DNA from 3 places in the Solibacillus sp. genome. Region 3 is predicted to be linked to each of the others. Evidence: riboswitches for the same ligand, from Rfam matches in the RefSeq annotation. Region 3 holds a riboswitch; each other region holds the start of a gene.

Region 1 (6,909 bases), on a different contig from region 3:
CTGTATGCGATCAATGAGGATTATTTCCAGGAAATCAATGTTTATATTGCAACACTGGAAATAAAAAAACAGCATATGCGAGATGTTGTCTTACCTGCAGTGCAAAAAGAAATTGTAGATGGACAAAATCCGTTTAAACAGCATGAATTGAAAGATATTGAAATGCAAATCGAGTGGATTGACCGCCGTATGTATGACCTGGAACTTTCGCGTGAAGTCGCGATACAATACGCACCGCAAATCCGGATGATTCAGCAAACAAATCAAATGTTAATCGAAAAAATTCAAAGTTCGATTATGACGACCATCCCCTTATGGCAGTCTCAAATCGCGATGCTATTAAATATGAACAATCAGCGTCGTGCGATACGGTCTCAGGAGCGTCTTATGGATGCATCTGAACAGTTGATGCGTAAAAATGGCAAAATGCTTGAAGTATCCAAAAAAGCAGTGAATCGACCAGCATTATCCCATAGTGATATTGACCGGTTTAAACAAACCCAAATGCAGTTGCTTCACGATATTGAAGATACATTACGCGTGCACGTACAGACAGACGAAAAGCGCCATGAAATCGAACATACGATATTAGAACAAAAATAAAAAGGTGTGTGAAAAGCCATTATGACTTTTCGCACACCTTTTCTTTTTAAGCGAAGTATTCTTTATAGAATCCGCCAACTTCACCTGTGTTGTCGATTACAAAGATGAATTCTTCTGTTTCATTTTTCACTTCATATTCTTTGCCTACTGTTAATACGTTTGATACCAAATATTTCGATGCATCCGTATGTACACATTTTACTGTGCGAATTGTCGGCGCATCTTTCCAATTTAAATGTAGCATGTTGTTCCCTCACTTTTAACTATTATCGATACTCTCCTATTTTATATGATTTTTCTGTCAGTGGAAAGCGCGTTGTAGTAAAAATCCACTTTTCTTGCTTCTTTAATTACTTAGAATCCCAACACATTAAATTAATTTTAATTTATCGCTGTTTCTGATATTTGATAGAACAACTATTCCATGTTAAACTCACAAACAGAGGTGGAATTTATGGCATTTGGTAGTATTCCAATGTGGTTTTTCGCAATTGTAATTGCCTTTGCAATTGTATTTATTTTAATAAGCGAATGGAACTCACGAAAATAAGCTCGCATTTAACTGCGAGCTTTTTGCTATTACCGTAATGTTCTTTTCAGGAACTCTTTAGTCCGGTCATGTTTTGGATTAACAAGCAAATGTTCCGGAGGGCCTTCTTCAACAATAACCCCTTTGTCCATGAATACAATCCGGTCCGATACTTCCTTGGCAAACTCCATTTCATGAGTAACGATCAGCATCGTATTTCCTTGATTTGCTAGATGGCGCATTACCTTTAATACTTCCCCTACCATTTCAGGGTCAAGTGCTGATGTCGGTTCATCGAACAGCATTACATCAGGATCCATCGCTAGTGCACGTGCGATTGCCACACGTTGTTTTTGTCCACCGGATAAGTGTTTCGGTTTCGCATTTTTATAGGCGCTCATCCCGACAAGCTCCAAATATTTCATCGCATTACGTTCTGCTTCATCTTTTGAACGCTTTAACACTTTAATTTGACCAACAATACAGTTATTTAGTACATCCAAATTATTGAATAAATTGAACTGCTGGAATACCATACCTAAATGCGTACGGTACTTTTCAATTTGATGTCCGTCATTTAGGATATTTTCCCCATTGTAGATTATTTCCCCTGCTGTTGGTGTTTCCAGTAAATTAATACAGCGTAAAAGCGTTGATTTCCCTGAACCTGAAGAGCCGATCAACGTTACGACTTCCCCTTTGTTTACTTGGAAATTGACATCTTTCAATACTTCATGATCACCGAATTTTTTATTTAAATGGTTAATATCAATTACAACTGTCATCTTATTCACCATCCTTATCTAGCTTGTTGCCTGTAATGAGCTCCACTTTATACGAAGAAGGTCCGTCCATCTTTTTCTCGAACAATAGTAAGAAGCGAGTTACAGTAAATGTCATAATGAAGTATAATACTGTCGCGATAAAGAATGCTTCAATATATTTATAGTTACTGCCCGCTATTGAATTCGCAGTAAAGAACAGCTCCACTACCGAAATAACACTTAGGACAGATGAATCTTTAATATTCATAACGAACTGATTCCCTGTTGCAGGTAAAATATTGCGTGCTACTTGCGGCAGTACAATATGAATCATCGTTTGCAGGTGATTCATTCCAATCGCTTGTGCAGCCTCAAATTGGCCTTTATCAATCGATACGATACCACCACGCACATACTCGGCCATGTAGGCTCCTGTGTTTAAACTAATTACGATGGAGGCTGCTAAAAAGCGGTCAATATCGATTCCTAAATAGACAAGACCGTAAAATACGACCATCGCCTGGACCATCATTGGCGTGCCTCTGAAAATTTCCACATAAGCCGTTAAAATAAAATTAATGACTTTCAGAAGAGCTGATTTAACATTTTTTTTGCGTTGTGGAATTGTGTGCATAATTCCGATGAAAAATCCGATCAGTGTTCCACAAACTGTCCCGATAATTGCCAAGAGAAGTGCAGTCCAAGCTCCACGTACAAATAAATCCCAATTGTTCGTAAACAAGTTCCATGATGATTCTAAAAATGCCATCGCCTTGTCCTCCATTTCTTTTTGTTTCTACTATTTATGTATGAAACCATAATTTTAATAGAAAAAGGTTGTCTTCCGTTTGCCGGCAAGACAACCTCATTAAAACTGTCAATGCTACACCATTATTGTGCTGCTGGTTGATTTGCAATTGCGTCTTCCATTAATTTCTGACGCTCATCTTCCGAAATTTCAGCTAATACTTTGTTAATTTGTTCACGTAAATCTGAACCCTTTTTCAAACCTACTGCTACAGCTGTTGACGCTTCGTCTGCTTCGAAGTTTGGCTCAGGTACAATGTATTTAATATTATTCAGAGCCATTTCAGCAGAGATACCTTCTGGACGTTCTGAAACGTATCCATCAATTGCGCCTGACTGTAATTGCACTCGCATTGCACCAAAATCAGTTGCCGCTACTTGTTTTTGAACACCTTCGATTTGATCGATTACATCATAATGTGTTGTCGCTTGCTGACCTGTAATTTTTGCATCTGCAAAGTCGGATAATGAAGTTGCATTTGCATAAGGGCCGTCTTCTTTTACAACAATGACATAGTCACTTGTGTAATAGTTCTCTGTGAAATCAATTACTTCCTTACGTTCAGGCATTGGTGACATACCAGCAATTACTAGATCAATGGCACCTGATTGTAATGATGGAATTAAACCATCCCAGTCTGTTTTAACAATTTGTAATTCCATGTCCAGACCTTCTGCAATTTTTTTCGCAATTTCCACATCATAGCCTGCTGCATATTCCTTTGAACCTGCAATTTGAACTCCGCCATTGGCATCATCTTTTTGTGACCAGTTAAAAGGCGCATACGCCGCTTCCATACCGATTTTAATCACTTTTTTTTCTGAATCAGAACTGCTTGTAGTACCTTCATCGCTTGAACCGCAAGCTGCTAGCAATAGCATTGTCATGGCAGTCAGTAAAATTAATAGTCTCTTTTTCAAAGAAATCCTCTCCTTATTTGTTAAATTTCGGGCGTTATATATGCAAAAAACGACCTAAAAGAAGAACTTTAGGTCGTTTAAATTATAATTAGCCCGAATCCTCTACAGTTCCCATTTTGAGATAGCACAACTCAACCATCATGGATATAGATGATTGAGACAGTTCTGCAATTATTCACTGCAGACCCAGCATTGTAAAATTGAGCGTTTACAACACTTCGGCGATATTTCCTTCTCTTATATTTCAAAGCCAGCTCATGGCTCCATATAAAACTGTTAAGTATCGCGCCTCTACCTCACGAGAGTGTGAGGTTTTGATATGAAATTGATATGTTTATATTACATTATTGCGACATTTCCGTCAACACTCATTTTTCTGAAATCTAACTGAAAAAAAAAACTAATGCGCAATACGTAAAGTATCGCGCATTAGTAGAGTAAATACTATTAAGAATTTAACAATAAATCTTCTGGGTTTTCGATCATTTCTTTAACTGTTTTTAAGAAGCCAACAGAATCTTTTCCATCGATGATACGGTGGTCGTAAGATAATGCTACATACATCATTGGACGAATTTGAACTTCACCATTGACAGCTACTGGACGGTTTACGATTGAGTGCATACCTAAAATACCAGCCTGAGTACCGTTCATGATTGGTGTTGACATTAATGAACCGAATACACCACCGTTAGTGATTGTGAATGATCCGCCAGCCATGTCGTTTAAGCCCAATTTTTTGTCGCGTGCTTTACCAGCTAATTCTGCAATGTTTTTCTCGATTTCAGCAAAGTTTTTCGCATTTGCATCACGAACAACCGGTACTACTAAACCTTCTTCTGTTGATACAGCAATACCGATATCGAAGAAGTTGTTTAAGTGAATTTCGTCACCGTTAATTTGTGCATTTACATATGGATATTTCTTTAATGCTGCTACTACAGCTTTTGTAAAGAATGACATGAAGCCTAATTTAATATCGTTAGCTTTCACGAACTCATCTTGTTTACGTTTACGTAATGCCATAATGTTCGTCATATCAATTTCGTTGAAAGTAGTTAACATTGCAGTTGATTGTTTTACTTCTAATAAACGTTTTGCAATTGTTTGACGACGACGGCTCATTTTTTCTACTGTTACACGGTCTGTATCAGCTGCTGGTGTAAAGATCATTGGACCATTGCCTGCTGGAGCTTGAGCAGCTTGTGCTGCTGGAGCCGCTGGTGCTGTACCATGTGCTGCAACGTCTTGTACACGTACGCGACCTTGTGGGTCAACAGGTGAAATTGCTGCTAAGTCGATACCTTTTTCACGAGCTAATTTACGAGCTGCCGGTGAAGCGATCACACGCTCACCCGAAGTTTCTTCAGCTGCAACTGGTGCAGGTGCTGCTGCTTTAGGAGCTTCTTCTTTTGCTGGAGCCGGAGCTGCTGCTGGAGCTTCTTCTTTAGCGGCCGGTGCAGGTGCTGCGCCTTCGCCTGCTTCAACTACTGCGATTACTTGTCCTACTAATACAGTATCGCCTTCTTCTGCTAAAATTTGTTTTAAAACGCCTGCTTCTTCAGAGATGATTTCAGCATTAACTTTATCAGTTTCTAACTCAACGATAAATTCGCCTTTTTCTACGCGATCTCCAACTTTTTTCACCCACTGGGCAATTGTACCTTCAGTAATTGATTCTGCTAATTCAGGGACTTTAATTTCAGCCACGTTCATATCCTCCTTTAATTACGCTACACATTCATTGTATAGCAAGCCACTTCTATTTTAAATAGAAGCAGCTCTTTTTAAACAAATCATTTATTACTTTTCAAGTGCTTCGTTCACTAATTTAGCTTGCGCTGCTTTATGTGAATCGCCATCGCCTTCAGAAGTTGAGCTCATTGCAGGACGTCCTACATAGCGAACTTTTTTGCCTTCTGCGATATCATATAATGTTTCAAGAACATATGTCCATGAACCTTGGTTTTTCGGTTCTTCCTGTACCCAAACGATTTCTTTAACATTCGGGAAACGAGCGATAATTTCTTTCACTTGTTGTGCAGGGAATGGATAAATTTGTTCAACACGGATAATGTGTAAGTGATCAAGCCCTTCGCCGTCTTTCACGCGTTCTGCTAAATCGATCATTACTTTACCTGTACCAAGTACTACTTTTTCAACCGCTTCTGTGTTTTTGCCTAAACCTTCTTGCTCGATTACTTCCTGGAAGCGACCAGTTGCAAGTTGTTCAGCAGTAGCTGCAGCAAGTGGGTGACGTAAAAGTGATTTCGGAGAAACCACTACTAATGGACGTACACCTTCTGTACCTAATAATGCAGCTTGACGGCGTAATAAGTGGTAGTAGTTGCCTGCATTTGAACAGTTTGCTACGAACCAGTTATTTTCTGCAGATAATTGCAGGAATCGTTCCATACGGCTTGATGAGTGTTCCGGACCTTGACCTTCATAACCATGTGGTAAAAGAAGTACGAATCCAGATTTTTGACCCCATTTAGCGCGTGCACTTGAGATGAAGTTATCAAACATTACTTGCGCCATGTTTGCAAAGTCACCGAATTGTGCTTCCCATACTGTTAGTACATTTTGGTTTTCTAAATTATACCCGTATTCAAAACCTACTACACCTGCTTCTGTAAGAGGTGAGTTGTAAACAGTGAATGATGCTTTTGCACCTTCAATGTGATGTAATGGTGTGAATTCAGAACCATTATTTTTATCATGTAAAACTAAGTGACGTTGAGAGAACGTACCACGTTGTGCATCCTGGCCAGTGAAACGAACCGGTGTGCCATCTTGCGTGATTGTTGCATATGCTAATGTTTCAGCATGACCCCAGTCAATTTTACCATCTGCGAAAGCATCACGGCGTTTTGCTAAAATTTTACCTAACTTGTTTTGTGGTTCAAACCCATCTTCAAATACCAGTAGATCTTCATTAACTTTAGCCAGACGCTCAGCATCTACTTTAGTATCGATTTCAGGGAATTCGATTTTTAGTTCTTCCGGCATATTAGGCGTTAAATGCTCGTCTTTTTCAGCCATTTCTTTGACATGATCATACGCAGTTTGCATTTCCGCATAAATAGCAGTATCTAAAGCTTTTACTTCATCAGCAGATAAAATACCAGCTTCTGCTAATTCTGCACCATACAACGCACGAATCGGCTCATGTTTTGCAACTAATTTATATGTTTCAGGGTTTGTTACTGTCGGATCATCTGTTTCGTTATGACCGTAACGGCGGTAACCGATCAAGTCGATTACGATATCCTTTTTGAACTT
Region 2 (6,909 bases), on a different contig from region 3:
ATTGCTATTTCATTTTTTGGTGTATATGCAGTTCAATATACGACGTTTGATTTATTCCTGTTATTAGGGTGCGGGATTGCAGGCTATTTCTTTGCGAAAAATGATTTCCCTGTTGCTCCATTAGTTTTAGCGCTTGTGTTAGGTCCGATGATTGAAAATAACATGCGACGTGCTTTAACAATTTCAAATGGGGAGTACAGTATTTTCGTAGCAAAACCACTTTCATTAATCTTCCTGATTGTTGCAGTTTTATGGATACTAATTCCGATTCTTATGAAATTACGTGGGAAAAATGTAATTATTAATGAAGAAGGATGAGTTAAGCTACTAAGTCGTGTTTAACAGAAAGATGCCGTCCGAATTCGGGCGGCTATTTTATTTGAAATAAATAGAACATGTAGGGGGAATGGGTTAAATGAAAAGTATACGTCAATACAAAGCAGGAGCGGCAGATGTTTTAATTGTGGAAGATGTGGAGATACCTGCAATCCAACAGGGGGAAGTATTAATACAGGGGCTATATACGAGCGTAAATTATGCTGATATCAAAACTCGAATGGGTAATAAAGGTCAAAGTACATTTCCCATCACATTAGGCTTAGATATTGTAGGGCACGTCATTGAAAGTAAAAGTGCGTCATTTCAAAAAGGAGATTATGTTTTCGCATTTCCTAAAGGGGGTTCTTATCAGCAAGTAGTAGCGGCAAAAGAAACGTTAACCTTTAAAATTCCCGAAGCGATCGATCCATTACAGGCTGCTGCTCTACCAACCGTGACCATTTTATCGGAAGTTTTACTTAAACAAATTGGAGATATACAAAAGGAAGATACAATTGTCGTACATAGCGCGGCTGGTGGTGTAGGGACAATGCTTGTGAAGTTGGCAAAACATTATGGTGTGTCAAAAATCATTGGAACTGTCGGTGATTTAGGTAAGAAAGATTATGTTTTGAGCATAGGTGCTGATGATGTGTTTACTTACGAAAGCTTTGTAGAAGGCGTTAAGCAACATACTAATGGTAGAGGGGCACAAGTAATTTTTGATTCGGTCGCCGGTGATGTTACAAAGGCAAGTCTTGAATGCTTAGCTAACTACGGGACATTGGTTCAGTTTGGAAATAGCAGTGGAAAAGCTGGTGTAATATCAACAAGCGATGTGCATAGTAGCTGCCGAAACATAAAAGGTTTCAGCTTAGGTACAACTCGTAAGGAAGCTCCATCCCGATTAGCTCCCGTAGTTGAGCGAATCATTCCATTGTTCGAAAGCAAACAATTAAACGTTCCAATTGCTCAAGTCTTCGATTTAGAGGAAGTCCAGGAGGCGCATCGTCTAATTGAAAGCAGAAAGCATCAAGGGAAGGTTTTAATTCGCCTTTTATAAAATGAGTTCTATTATTATAGATCCGAACTTTATGAACAATTTTAGTCATGTATGAAATATATATGTTTTAACCTGTTGTCGTTTTATTGAGTTTCCCTTTCTAAGAGGCCAAAATAAAGGCTAGAAGGGGATGAAACAATGGCAACAGCGACTACAGTATTGCATGAACGAATAGATTTCCTTACTTTATATAAAAAAGAAACAAACCAGACAGAAGAGTGGCTGAAAGAGCGGATGGAAGAAGTTCAGCTTCCGGATTTCACCTTAACGAAAGATGAGCTTACGTACGGGGCACGGGTTGCATGGCGCAACAGCAATAAATGCATCGGGCGCCTGTTTTGGAATAGCTTAACCGTGTTTGATGGGCGCCATTTACTAAATGAAGTTGAAATTTATGAAGCGCTAATAAACCATATTGATTTTGCCACCAACAACGGGAAAATCAGACCGGCTATTACACTATTTGAACCGGACCGTGTACGCATTTGGAATCATCAGTTAATCCGCTATGCAGGCTATGAAACAGATGATGGGATTGCTGGAGATTCCGATTCACTCGAGTTTACGAAAATGTGCGAAAGCCTCGGCTGGCAAGGTGCACGTACAAACTACGATGTTTTACCACTTGTCATTCAAGTAGATGACCGGGACCCAATGCTTTTTAACATTCCAAAAGAGCATGTGCTGGAAGTGGCGATTACCCATCCTGATTATGATTTTTCGAAACTAAATATGAAGTGGTATGCAGTCCCGATTATTTCGAGTATGCGTTTTAATATTGCGGGCACTGATTTTCCGGCAGCGCCATTTAACGGGTGGTATATGGGAACGGAAATCGGGGCGCGTAATTTAGCGGATACATACCGCTATAATTTCCTGCCGAAAGTGGCCGAAGCAATGGGACTGGACATTTCGGTGAATGCGTCGCTTTGGAAGGACCGTGCACTTGTCGAACTGAATGTTGCGGTACTACATTCATATAAAAAAGCGGGGGTAAGTATTGTCGATCATCATACCGCTGCCCAGCAATTTCAGCTGTTTCAAAAGCAGGAACATGCAAGCAACCGGGATGTAACGGGAAACTGGGTATGGCTTGTACCGCCATTATCTCCCGCCACAACTGATCTGTATCATGAACCGATTGCCAACAAGATAAAAAAACCAAACTACCTATACCAGCAACAACCATATTAAAAATAGGTGTGCAGGAAGCGAAAGCCTCTGCACACCTATTTCTTACCTTTTATTTAATATAATTTGGATCAATTCATCGCGGTCGATCAAGTAAACGTCGTTGATGTCGGCAAGTTTTTCGGCCTGGCGGGTAAAATGACTGTTTGTAACAACCCAAGCTTCAGTTGCCTCATACATTTTTACCGCACCGATAATTTCCTGAACAGCTTTTACACCGACTGTACCGGAATAGCGTTTTGCCTGGACTGCAATAATATCTTTTCCGTCCTTTAAAATAAGATCGGCACCGTAGTCACCGCTCGTTGCGGTATAGCTCACTTTAAAACCGCGTCGCTTAAATAACTCTCCTAAAAATCTTTCAAAATCCTCACCGGTCATTTTATCGACTTCGCGAATGCCGGACTTCCGTAATTTCCTCGTTTTCAGCGATCTTAGCCAAACTTTAAACGCGATATATAGTACGAAATAAGCGACAATTCCAATACCGATGCCTTCAGCTGTTTGCGATACATAATAACCAGCTGCACCAGCCGATGCGATGAAAAACAACGGGATAACCGGCAGGCGTTTTTTATTCCGTTTTCTCTTTTTACGCAATAGTTCTGTACTCCTTTTATTTACTACCGTTATTATATCATAAAAGGGTACATACGTTTGGTTATATCGTACGATTGTTTGCACTCATAAAGGAAGCGATAAATAACAGAACAGAAATTAGAATAAACAGCACAATTGGGATTGACCAGCTATCCGTCAAGTCATGGGCATAGCCGAACAGAACCGGTCCGATTGCGGCAACGAAATAACCGATTGACTGTGCGAAACCGGAAAGTTCAGCTGCATCATAGGCTGTCTTCGTCCGCAATGAGAACAGCATCAGCACTAAACCAAATGAAGCCCCGCCTGCAAAGCCCAGTAAAATCATCCATAAGATGGCAAGGTTTGTCCATTCCATCAAGATACCCGTGAAACTGACTAAGTAACATATTGTAAAGAAAACAACGATCGGACGTTGTGAAGCGATTTTCCCTGCGATAATCGGAATAATAAATGTCATCGGTATTTGCGAAAATTGCATAATGGATACCATCCAACCGGCAGCCGTAGCATCCAGGCCTTGGCTAATGAATATTTCGGGTAACCAAGCTGAAGAGCAGTAAAATATAAACGACTGGAACCCCATTGCTCCTGCGACTGCCCAGGCAAGCGGTGACTTCCACATCAGCGTTTTCTTTGTCTGGGATGTCGGCATTTGTAATGCAATTTTTTCCTGGCGCAAAATCGGCAGCCAAATTAGTAATGTAAGAATCCCTAAAATAATCGTAATCCCTGCTGCTATTTGCCAGCCTGCGTTTGCAGCTATAGGATAACTGAAGCCCGCAGCAAGTCCGGAAGAAATGTTCATTGATACAGAATAAATCCCTGTTAATAAGCCGATATGCAATGGGAATTTCCATTTAAAATAACTTGGGATGAGAACATTCCCGAATGCAATTGCGACGCCAATTAATATTGTTCCTAAAACGAGCAAAGACGTTGCCCCAAGTGAACGCAGTAAAATCCCTGCACATAGCAAAATGACGGAATAAAATAATGTCCATTCCATCCCGAACCTACGGGCAATACTTGGTGCAAATGGTGAAACAACCGCAAAGGCAATTAAAGGGATGGTCGTTAAAAAGCCCGCAAGAAAGTTCGATATCCCGAGACCTTCACGAATAAACGAAATAATCGGACCGACTAATGTAATCGGTGTACGTAATGTTGTTGCAAATAAAAATACGGCAACCATAAAATAGATGAGCTGTCGGTTGGATAGTATTTTTTTGCTGTTTTGATTCAATTGTTCGGTGTCCATAATAATTCTCCTTTTGTCTAGTAATATATGTTTGAGTAGTGTGAATACTCTTAAAAAACAGAATAAAGGTGAAGCCATTGCTATCAAAAAAATGTTATGTTAGACTTTTAATCAATTAAATAAAACATTACCTCATGTAGATGTATGAGGTAGAGGTCGCAATCATTAAGACTAGTATAGCTGAGATTAGGAAGAATCGGTGAAGCTTTATGAAAGGAATGGTTGCCGAAGTGTTATTTTTCTTCTTGAAAATAATGCTGGGGCTGTTTTCGATAAGGAACAGAACTGTCACATGTGTGAGCATGTGTTGAGCTATCTTTCAAGTTTGATGAGGTGTAAATATAACCATCACAAAAACTTGTGGTGGTTTTTCTTTTACCTGCACTCATCGGATATCTGTGACACCCGATGAGTGCAGACCTCCGGTGGATGTCACAGATTTTTAAAGGAACTTTTTGAGGGATCTCGAAAAAATCTGGACGCAATTACTCCGAGGCGTAATTGATACCTTATCAAGCAAAACAAAAAGGGAGTTTTATATTCATGAGTGAGATTAAAATAGATCAGCTCGGTAACAACGGGTTGAAAAAGAGTTTGAAAAGTCGCCATGTAACGATGATTTCGCTTGGCGGAACAATCGGTACAGGTTTATTCTTAGCATCAGGCGGTGCGATTGCACAGGCAGGTCCAGGCGGGGCATTGCTTGCATATGCACTGATCGGCGTTATGGTTTATTTCCTAATGACATCATTAGGGGAAATGGCTGCCTATATGCCAACATCCGGTTCGTTTAGTACGTATGCAACTAAATTTGTGGATCCGGCTTTAGGCTTTGCGCTTGGCTGGAACTATTGGTACAACTGGGCAATTACAATTGCAGCAGAAATTGCGGCTGTTTCGTTAATTATGAAATACTGGTTCCCGGACAGTTCTTCAATTTTATGGACAATTTTATTTATCGTAGTCGTTTTATCCTTTAACTTAGCATCAGTAAAAGCTTTCGGTGAGGCAGAATACTGGTTTGCGATGATTAAAGTCGCGACAGTAATTGTCTTCATCATTGTCAGCTTCTTAATGATTTTCGGAATTTTAGGCGGGAACGATCCGGTCGGCTTTACGAACTTCGTTAAAGACGACGCACCGTTTAATGGAGGTTTCCTGGCATTGTTCGGTATTTTCCTTGCAGCAGGTTTCTCGTTCCAAGGTACGGAAATGCTTGGGGTAACAGCAGGGGAAACAGATGACCCGGGCAAAAACATTCCAAAAGCTGTACGTTCAGTATTCTGGCGTATTTTACTGTTTTACATTTTCGCAATCGGTGCAATCGGATTACTGATTCCGTATACGGATTCACGTCTCTTATCAGAAGATATTGCGACAAGTCCATTTACTTTAGTATTTGAAAACTTAGGTGTGGCATTTGCGGCATCTGTTATGAATGCGATCATTTTAACTGCGATGTTATCTGCAGGGAACTCAGGGTTATATGCAGCAAGTCGTATGCTTTATCAGTTAGCAGTAGACGGAAAAGCGCCGAAACTGTTTATGAAAGTAACTTCACGCGGTATTCCGATGTATGCACTCTTAGCTACATTGGCAGTCGGTTCATTAGCATTCCTGGCATCGTTTTTCGGTGACGGTGTTGTCTACATTTGGTTATTAAATGCTTCCGGTATGTCCGGGTTCATCGCTTGGCTTGGTATTGCAATCAGTCATTACCGATTCCGTCGTGCATATGTTGCACAAGGACATTCATTGAGCGATTTACCATATGTATCAAAATTCTTCCCATTCGGTCCGTTATTTGCGTTTGCCCTATGTATGATTGTCGTGCTAGGTCAAAACTATATGGCCTTTATGGGTGGAACAATTGACTGGTACGGTGTCGTTGTTTCATATATCGGCTTACCATTGTTTGCCGCATTATGGTTTGGCTATAAATTTAAACACAAAACGAAAATCGTTCCTTTAAAGGACTGCGATTTATCGAATAATTAATTTCTGAAACGTAATGTGAGCTTCCAGGCTTTCATTGCGTTTTTTTTGTTTATGAGGATTATTTGTGCTGAAGTGAGGAATAAGTTGGAGTGATTGAGGATTATGCTATGCTGTTTGAAGATAATCTGTACAAAAGTGAGGAATAATTTCCTCGAGTATGATGGCAACAAGAGTGGTATTATAGAAGAAACAAAATTGAGTAACACTGAAGAATAAGGAAGTGAAAACATGCCTATTTCAAAAGGTTTCTATAAAAAAGTATATTCGTGGTTAACAGGGGAAGGTAGCAAGGATGTGTTGTATCGACCGTTTCTTGCTAAGGGAAACCCGTATAAATCCCGTATTTTCCTAGTAAGTTCACATGCGGTACCTTTGTTTAAAGTAGAAGACAGAAGCGAGCACACTTTTGCGGAGTCATTAGTGAACAGAGATCTTTTCCATGACCTTTATTTAAGTGAAATTAAAGGGGCACCTCGGG
Region 3 (6,909 bases):
ACCAGCAAATGCACTTTCACAAGGCTTGATCCAAGATGTGAATGCACTTTTAGACGCTGTAGAAGAAGATGAGAATGTACGTGTCATCGTCTTGCATGGCGAAGGACGTTTCTTCTCTGCAGGTGCGGATATTAAAGAGTTTACGAGCGTACAGTCAGGAGAAGCATTTACAGGGTTGGCGAAAAATGGACAAGATGTATTCGAACGTGTCGAAACATTCAGTAAACCGGTTATTGCCGCGATCCACGGTGCAGCATTAGGCGGCGGCTTGGAACTTGCAATGGGATGCCATATGCGCTTTGTAACCGCATCGGCAAAGTTAGGCTTACCTGAGCTATCATTAGGCTTAATACCTGGATTTGCAGGAACACAACGATTACCACGATATGTTGGTGTAGCAAAAGCAGCGGAAATGATGTTTACAAGCGACCCGATTTCGGGGACTGAAGCTGTTCAATGGGGATTAGCAAACCGTGCTTTTTCCGATGAAGAGCTGCTGCCTGAAACATTGAAAATCGCTCGGAAAATTGCGAAGAAATCACCAATTGCTCTTAAAGCAGCGATCCAAATGCTGAATTACTCAAAACCATCATCTTATTACGAAGGAGTAAATGCTGAAGCAAACAGCTTCGGTGAAGTATTTGTTTCTGAAGATGCTAAAGAAGGAATCCAAGCATTTATTGAAAAACGTGAGCCAGTGTTTACTGGTAAATAAAAAAATGTATTCTTCCCTGTTTTTCGGGATTAAAATTAAAAAGCTTTTAGGAGGTCTAGATTATGAATATTTTTGTATTAGTAAAACGTACTTTTGACACAGAAGAAAAAATCGTCGTATCCGGCGGTAAAATTCAAGAAGATGGTGCAGAATTCATCATCAACCCATACGATGAGTACGCAATTGAAGAAGCAATTCAAAAGCGCGACGCATTAGGCGGTAAAGTAACAGTTGTGACAATCGGTGGCGAAGATGCAGAAAAGCAGTTACGTACAGCTTTAGCAATGGGTGCCGATGAAGCGGTATTGATTAATACAGAAGATGATTTAGATGAGCTTGACCAATATTCTTCAGCTTATATTTTAGCGGAATATTTAAAAGACAAAGAAGCAGATTTAATTTTAGCAGGAAATGTAGCAATCGATGGTGGTTCAGGACAAGTTGGCCCGCGCTTAGCAGACCTGCTGGGCATTAACTACGTAACAACAATTACTTCATTGGAAATCGACGGCACGAACGTTAAGATTGTGCGTGATATCGAAGGGGACGCTGAAGTATTAGAAACATCATTACCATTATTAGTAACAGCTCAACAAGGTTTAAACGAGCCACGTTACCCATCTTTACCAGGTATTATGAAAGCGAAGAAAAAACCGCTTGCAGAACTGGAATTGGATGATTTGGATATCGAAGAAGACGATGTTGAAGTAAAAGTAGAAACAGTTGAAATTTATTTACCGCCACAAAAAGCGGCTGGACGTGTATTAGAAGGCGATCTTTCTGCACAGGTAAAAGAATTAGTAAACTTACTTCATAACGAAGCAAAAGTAGTCTAATAGAAGTCAACTAGAGTACGGAAATTTTTACGAAGATGGTAATGGAGGGATATTCTATGTCAAAGAAAGTTTTAGTGTTAGGTGAGGTTCGCGAAGGGAGCTTACGTAACGTTTCATTCGAAGCAGTTGCAGCAGGTTTACAAATCGCTGACGGCGGTGAAGTAGTAGGTTTATTAGTAGGGGATGCAGTAGCTGATTTAACACAGGAATTAATCGCATATGGAGCGAGCCGTGTTATTACAGTAGAACATCCACACTTGAAAAACTATACATCTGACGGCTTCAGCCAAGCAATTTTAGCAGTAGTAGAACAAGAAAATCCAGAAGCAATCGTTTTCGGTCATACTTCTTTAGGTAAAGACTTATCGCCAAAAATTGCTTCACGCTTACAATCTGGCTTAATTTCAGATGTTACGGAAATTCAGGGAGCTGGCGATGATACAGTCTTCGTCCGCCCGATCTATTCTGGTAAAGCATTCGAAAAAGTAAAAATTAAAGATGGTGTTATTTTTGCGACAATCCGTCCAAACAATATTCCACCATTAGTAAAAGATGATTCTCGTACTGGTGAAGTATCATCAGTATCTGTTGATATTACAAATTTACGTACAATCATCAAAGAAGTTGTCCGCAAATCAACTGAAGGTGTAGACCTTTCAGAAGCGAAAGTAGTAGTTGCAGGTGGCCGCGGTGTAAAATCCGAAGAAGGTTTTGAGCCATTAAAAGAGCTTGCTAATTTACTTGGTGGAGCAGTTGGCGCATCTCGTGGTGCATGTGACGCAGAATATTGCGATTACTCATTACAAATCGGCCAAACTGGTAAAGTTGTAACACCTGACCTTTATATCGCTGCGGGGATTTCTGGTGCGATTCAGCATTTAGCTGGTATGTCGAACTCAAAAGTTATCGTTGCGATCAACAAAGATCCAGAAGCAAACATCTTTAAAGTAGCGGACTACGGTATTGTTGGTGACTTATTCGAAGTAGTGCCAATGTTAATCGAAGAATTTAAAGCACTTAAAGTAAATGCATAAAAAGTGATGAGGAGCTTCCTTCTTTTCGAAGGAAGTTTTTTAGTTTTTGAAGTGATGTGGTATGCATGTGTGAATGGAAATGGATTTTTTTGTAAAGTTTTAAAATGCCAGAATAAAGGGTATATGTCTTCTAATATCCTTAAAAAAATTCTAAGAGGAATTTTTACGGCTTAAGAAATAACCGCTAAATTTAAAGTACATTTATATTCCCAAGCATTTTACTACTGTTTAATTGGGAAAACATGCTATACTACAACCATATGTTATTTAAGGAGGCTATTTAATATGGCAATTGTACACGCGACAGATCAAACTTTCCCACAAGAAATTTCAAACGGCACAGTTTTAGTAGATTTTTGGGCTACTTGGTGCGGACCATGTAAAATGATTGCTCCAGTTCTTGAAGAATTAGATACAGAAATCGGTAACGACGTTAAAATCGTGAAAGTGGATGTTGATAACAACCAGGTTACTGCTGCAGAATACCAAATCATGTCAATTCCATCGTTACTATTATTCGTAGATGGTGAAGTAAAAGCAAAAACTGCTGGTTTCATGCCAAAAGAAGCGTTAATCGATTTCATTAACGACAACAAATAATTGAACCTCTGGCCATTCAAACGCCAAGGCGCAATTGATATGTCAAAAAGCCGTATGCCGTATAAGGTGTACGGCTTTTTTCTTATACCCCAATCAGTTAAAATAAAGAAAGGACATATTAAACAGGTGAGAAGATGAATGCAATCATTAAAGCAAAACTAGAAATCCTACCGAATGAATCAGGTTGCTATATTATGAAAGACCGTCAAGGCACGATTATATACGTTGGTAAAGCTAAGGTATTGAAAAATCGAGTGCGTTCATACTTTACGGGAAGTCATGACGGTAAAACTGCGAGACTAGTCAGTGAGATCGAAGACTTCGAGTATATTGTTACTTCAAGCGATTTGGAAGCTCTTATACTGGAGCTGAATCTAATTAAGCTGCATGACCCGAAATATAATGTGAAACTAACGGATGATAAAACGTACCCTTATATAAAAATAACGAATGAACGATACCCGCGTATTATTACGACAAGAAAAGTGAAGAAGGATAAAGCAAAATATTTCGGACCGTATCCGAATGCCTACGCGGCGAACGAAACACGGAAATTACTGGACCGTTTGTATCCGCTTCGTAAATGTACACATCTGCCTAACCAGGTGTGTCTGTACTATCACTTAGGTCAATGTTTGGCACCGTGTGTGAAAGACATCGAAAAACAAGTGTATGACGAAATGATTGATGAGATTTCGAAGTTTTTAAACGGAGGCGTCGAAGAAATTCAACAAGACCTTCAGCAAAAAATGATGGATGCTGCCGAAAATCTAGAGTTTGAGCGGGCAAAGGAATTCCGGGACTTGATTGCTCATATCGATCAAATTATGGAAAAGCAAAAAATCGTAACGGATGATTTGAGCAACCGGGATGTATTTGGCTATGCAGTAGAAAAAGGCTGGATGTGTGTTCAGGTATTTTTCGTGCGCCAAGGCAAACTCATTGAGCGGGATGTTTCGATATTCCCGATTTATAATGAGCCCGAAGAGGAATTTTTAACATTTGTTGGCCGTTTTTACGAACAGCCACATCATCTATTGCCAAAAGAAATCTTCGTGCCAAAATCGATTAACGAAACAATTTTACAAAAGCTGTTGAATGTGAAGGTGCTGACACCGAAGCGCGGTTCTAAAAAAGAGCTTGTTGATCTAGCCATGAAAAACGCGGAAATAGCCATTCATGAGAAGTTCCAGTTGATTGAACGTCAAGAAGAGAGGACAGTCGGTGCTTGTGAAGCACTTGCTGAAACAATGCAAATTCCATTGCCGCTAAGAATAGAAGCGTTTGATAACAGTCATATGCACGGTGCGGATCCGGTTTCGGCGATGGTTGTTTTTATAGACGGAAAGCCTGCGAAAAAGGAATACCGGAAATATAAAACAAGGGAAGCGGCCAAACATGATGACTATGGTGCGATGCAGGAAGTTATTCGACGCCGTTACACACGTGTACTGCGGGAAAACCTGCCATTACCTGATCTGATTCTTATCGACGGAGGAAAAGGACAAATGGAAGTCGCACGTGAAGTAATTGAAGACGAGCTTGGGCTAGTCATTCCGATAGCAGGGTTGGCTAAAGACGAAAAGCACAATACGTCCCAGCTTTTATTTGGTACCCCTCCGGAAGTTGTCCCGTTAAAACGTACAAGTGACGGTTTCTATTTATTACAGCGCATCCAAGATGAGGTACACCGATTTGCAATTACATTTCTACGTCAGCAGCATCAGACAAATGCCATCACTTCTGTTCTTGATGGGATTGAAGGTGTAGGTCCGAAGCGAAAGCAGCAACTCATGAAGCATTTTGGATCAGTGAAAAAAATCCGCGAGGCAAGCGAGTTGCAGCTGCAGGAATCCGGAGTGCCGGCAAAATTGGCGGAAGTCATCTATCGTCATTTTCATGAAGCACCATTGAATAAAGGGTAGTGTTATGCTAATATATAAGACAATTCAATATTTACTAAGATAGAGGCGCAGTATTCAACAGTACATTGCTCGAGGAAGAACAATTCCATTGACAGCAATTGAAAGGGGATCCTGCCGAAGTGAAGTGCGTATTGTTCGCGTAGTTTGCTGGTTTTGCATTTAAGAGATGTAAAACTGTCAGAGCTTTTTGTTCTGGAGGGCTATCCTGAAAAACTTATAACTATTATTTGTATTGACGGCGGCTTTCCATAACATGGGAAGTCGTCTTTTTTGTTTTCGAATTTAAGGAGGGAAAAGAATGGAGACAGTTATAGTGAAGTTTGGTGGTCCTGCATTGACTACACCGGAAAAAATAGTACACATGGCTAAAAAGGTGATAAAAGAGCAAGGGCGTGGCATAAACTTAGTCGTTGTCGTTTCTTCAATGCCCGTTATACGACGAGACTTGAGACAATATGCTGCTGAAATTACTGATGAGCCGTCGAAACGGGAAATGGATGCACTCGTCTCATCGGCGACACAAATAACAAGTGCAATGCTTGCAATGGCAATTCAGGAGCATGGAGGTAAAGCTGTGTCGCTTGCTGGATGGCAAACAGGAATCCATACAAATCAAAAACATGGCAACGCACGGATTGATCATGTCGATAGTAAACGAATTCAGGAACATTTGGCATTAGGCGAAATCGTCGTAGTAGCAGGTTTTCAAGGAGTTACGGGGACAGACAATATTTCAACATTCGGCAAAGGGGGATCTGAAACTTCAGCGGTTGCACTGGCGGTTGCCCTCGAAGCAGAGCGTGTCGAGATTTTTTCATCAGTTGAAGGGATTTTTACGGCAGACCCGGAAATTGTAAAGGGATCTAGGAAACTACCGGAAGTTTCTTATGATGAGATGTTGGAATTTGCAAATTTAGGGGCTAAAATTTTGCACCCACGTGCGGTTGAACTTGCCAAAAAATACAATATACCGCTCATTGTACGCTCTTTCGTACAGGACGTGGAAGGCACTTTTATTAAAGGGGATGTAGACATGGAGAAAAACTTACTTGTACGCGGGGTAGCCTACGAATCGGATATTATTCGTTTGACGATCGGCTATGATTCTTATGAAACCGCGTCATTGGCAGAAGTGTTTAGTGTTTTAGCAGAAAATGATATCAATGTGGATATTATTGTTCAAGCAGTCATTGATGGCGTGAAGCCGACCATTTCCTTTACAATTTCCAAAGATGAGTTTGCGGAAGCTTTACGGGTACTGGAAACTAGTAAACTGTCACTTGGATTTAGTTTTGCAGATTTTGAAGTGGGCTTAGCGAAAGTATCTATTATCGGTTCTGCGATGGCATCCAATCCGGGGGTGGCGGCCCGCATGTTTGCACGCTTAGGTCGCGAACATATCCCTGTAAAAATGGTCAGCACTTCGGAAATTAAAGTGTCTGTCGTTGTACCACAGGAAGAAATGGTTCGTGCTGCGAATGTGCTGCATGAGGAATTCAATTTGGCGATGAAAGAAGTAACCGCTTCTTAAAGTAATAGCTGGAAATGAGCTGCAGTAGCTTATTTCCAGCTTTTTTATTGAGTAAACTTGCTGCTTCAGCAAAAGACAATTATTATAAGTTGAAGGCTAAATTTTCTCTTTTAAATCCCATTTTAATGTAAATTTTACGACATGTTTATCATTATCTTTTTCTTCAAAGCATTCCGTCAAATAGCCAAGCTGTTTTTGTTTCTGCTCTGCTAAGAAGCCAGCTTCAAGACGGAAGCAACGTTGTACAATATTGAGTGGCAATTCCTCT

The links. A riboswitch is a leader RNA that binds a small molecule or an ion and turns the genes downstream of it on or off. The one in region 3 is predicted to bind lysine.
Region 1: linked by a shared signal. The riboswitch ahead of ABS917_RS14090 (transporter substrate-binding domain-containing protein) and the one ahead of ABS917_RS05150 (aspartate kinase) in region 3 are both predicted to bind lysine.
Region 2: linked by a shared signal. The riboswitch ahead of ABS917_RS06380 (amino acid permease) and the one ahead of ABS917_RS05150 (aspartate kinase) in region 3 are both predicted to bind lysine.

Annotation. Positions count from the first base shown of each region.
Region 1 covers NZ_JBELZM010000014.1:87,027-93,935, forward strand. Annotated here, with positions in the region: gene ABS917_RS14070 (toxic anion resistance protein) at 1-603, shown strand, start outside; gene ABS917_RS14075 (DUF6501 family protein) at 650-847, opposite strand; gene ABS917_RS14080 (amino acid ABC transporter ATP-binding protein) at 1,183-1,917, opposite strand; gene ABS917_RS14085 (amino acid ABC transporter permease) at 1,919-2,665, opposite strand; gene ABS917_RS14090 (transporter substrate-binding domain-containing protein) at 2,788-3,624, opposite strand; lysine riboswitch at 3,739-3,926, opposite strand; gene odhB (2-oxoglutarate dehydrogenase complex dihydrolipoyllysine-residue succinyltransferase) at 4,072-5,334, opposite strand; gene ABS917_RS14100 (2-oxoglutarate dehydrogenase E1 component) at 5,428-6,909, opposite strand, start outside.
Region 2 covers NZ_JBELZM010000004.1:165,590-172,498, reverse strand. Annotated here, with positions in the region: gene ABS917_RS06405 (tripartite tricarboxylate transporter permease) at 1-318, shown strand, start outside; gene ABS917_RS06400 (quinone oxidoreductase family protein) at 416-1,381, shown strand; gene ABS917_RS06395 (nitric oxide synthase oxygenase) at 1,520-2,575, shown strand; gene ABS917_RS06390 (restriction endonuclease) at 2,618-3,172, opposite strand; gene ABS917_RS06385 (CynX/NimT family MFS transporter) at 3,234-4,433, opposite strand; lysine riboswitch at 4,576-4,756, shown strand; gene ABS917_RS06380 (amino acid permease) at 4,977-6,431, shown strand; gene ABS917_RS06375 (RNA 2'-phosphotransferase) at 6,660-6,909, shown strand, end outside.
Region 3 covers NZ_JBELZM010000003.1:183,081-189,989, forward strand. Annotated here, with positions in the region: gene ABS917_RS05125 (enoyl-CoA hydratase) at 1-715, shown strand, start outside; gene ABS917_RS05130 (electron transfer flavoprotein subunit beta/FixA family protein) at 778-1,551, shown strand; gene ABS917_RS05135 (electron transfer flavoprotein subunit alpha/FixB family protein) at 1,608-2,585, shown strand; gene trxA (thioredoxin) at 2,871-3,185, shown strand; gene uvrC (excinuclease ABC subunit UvrC) at 3,320-5,110, shown strand; lysine riboswitch at 5,143-5,321, shown strand; gene ABS917_RS05150 (aspartate kinase) at 5,409-6,641, shown strand; gene ABS917_RS05155 (YslB family protein) at 6,738-6,909, opposite strand, start outside.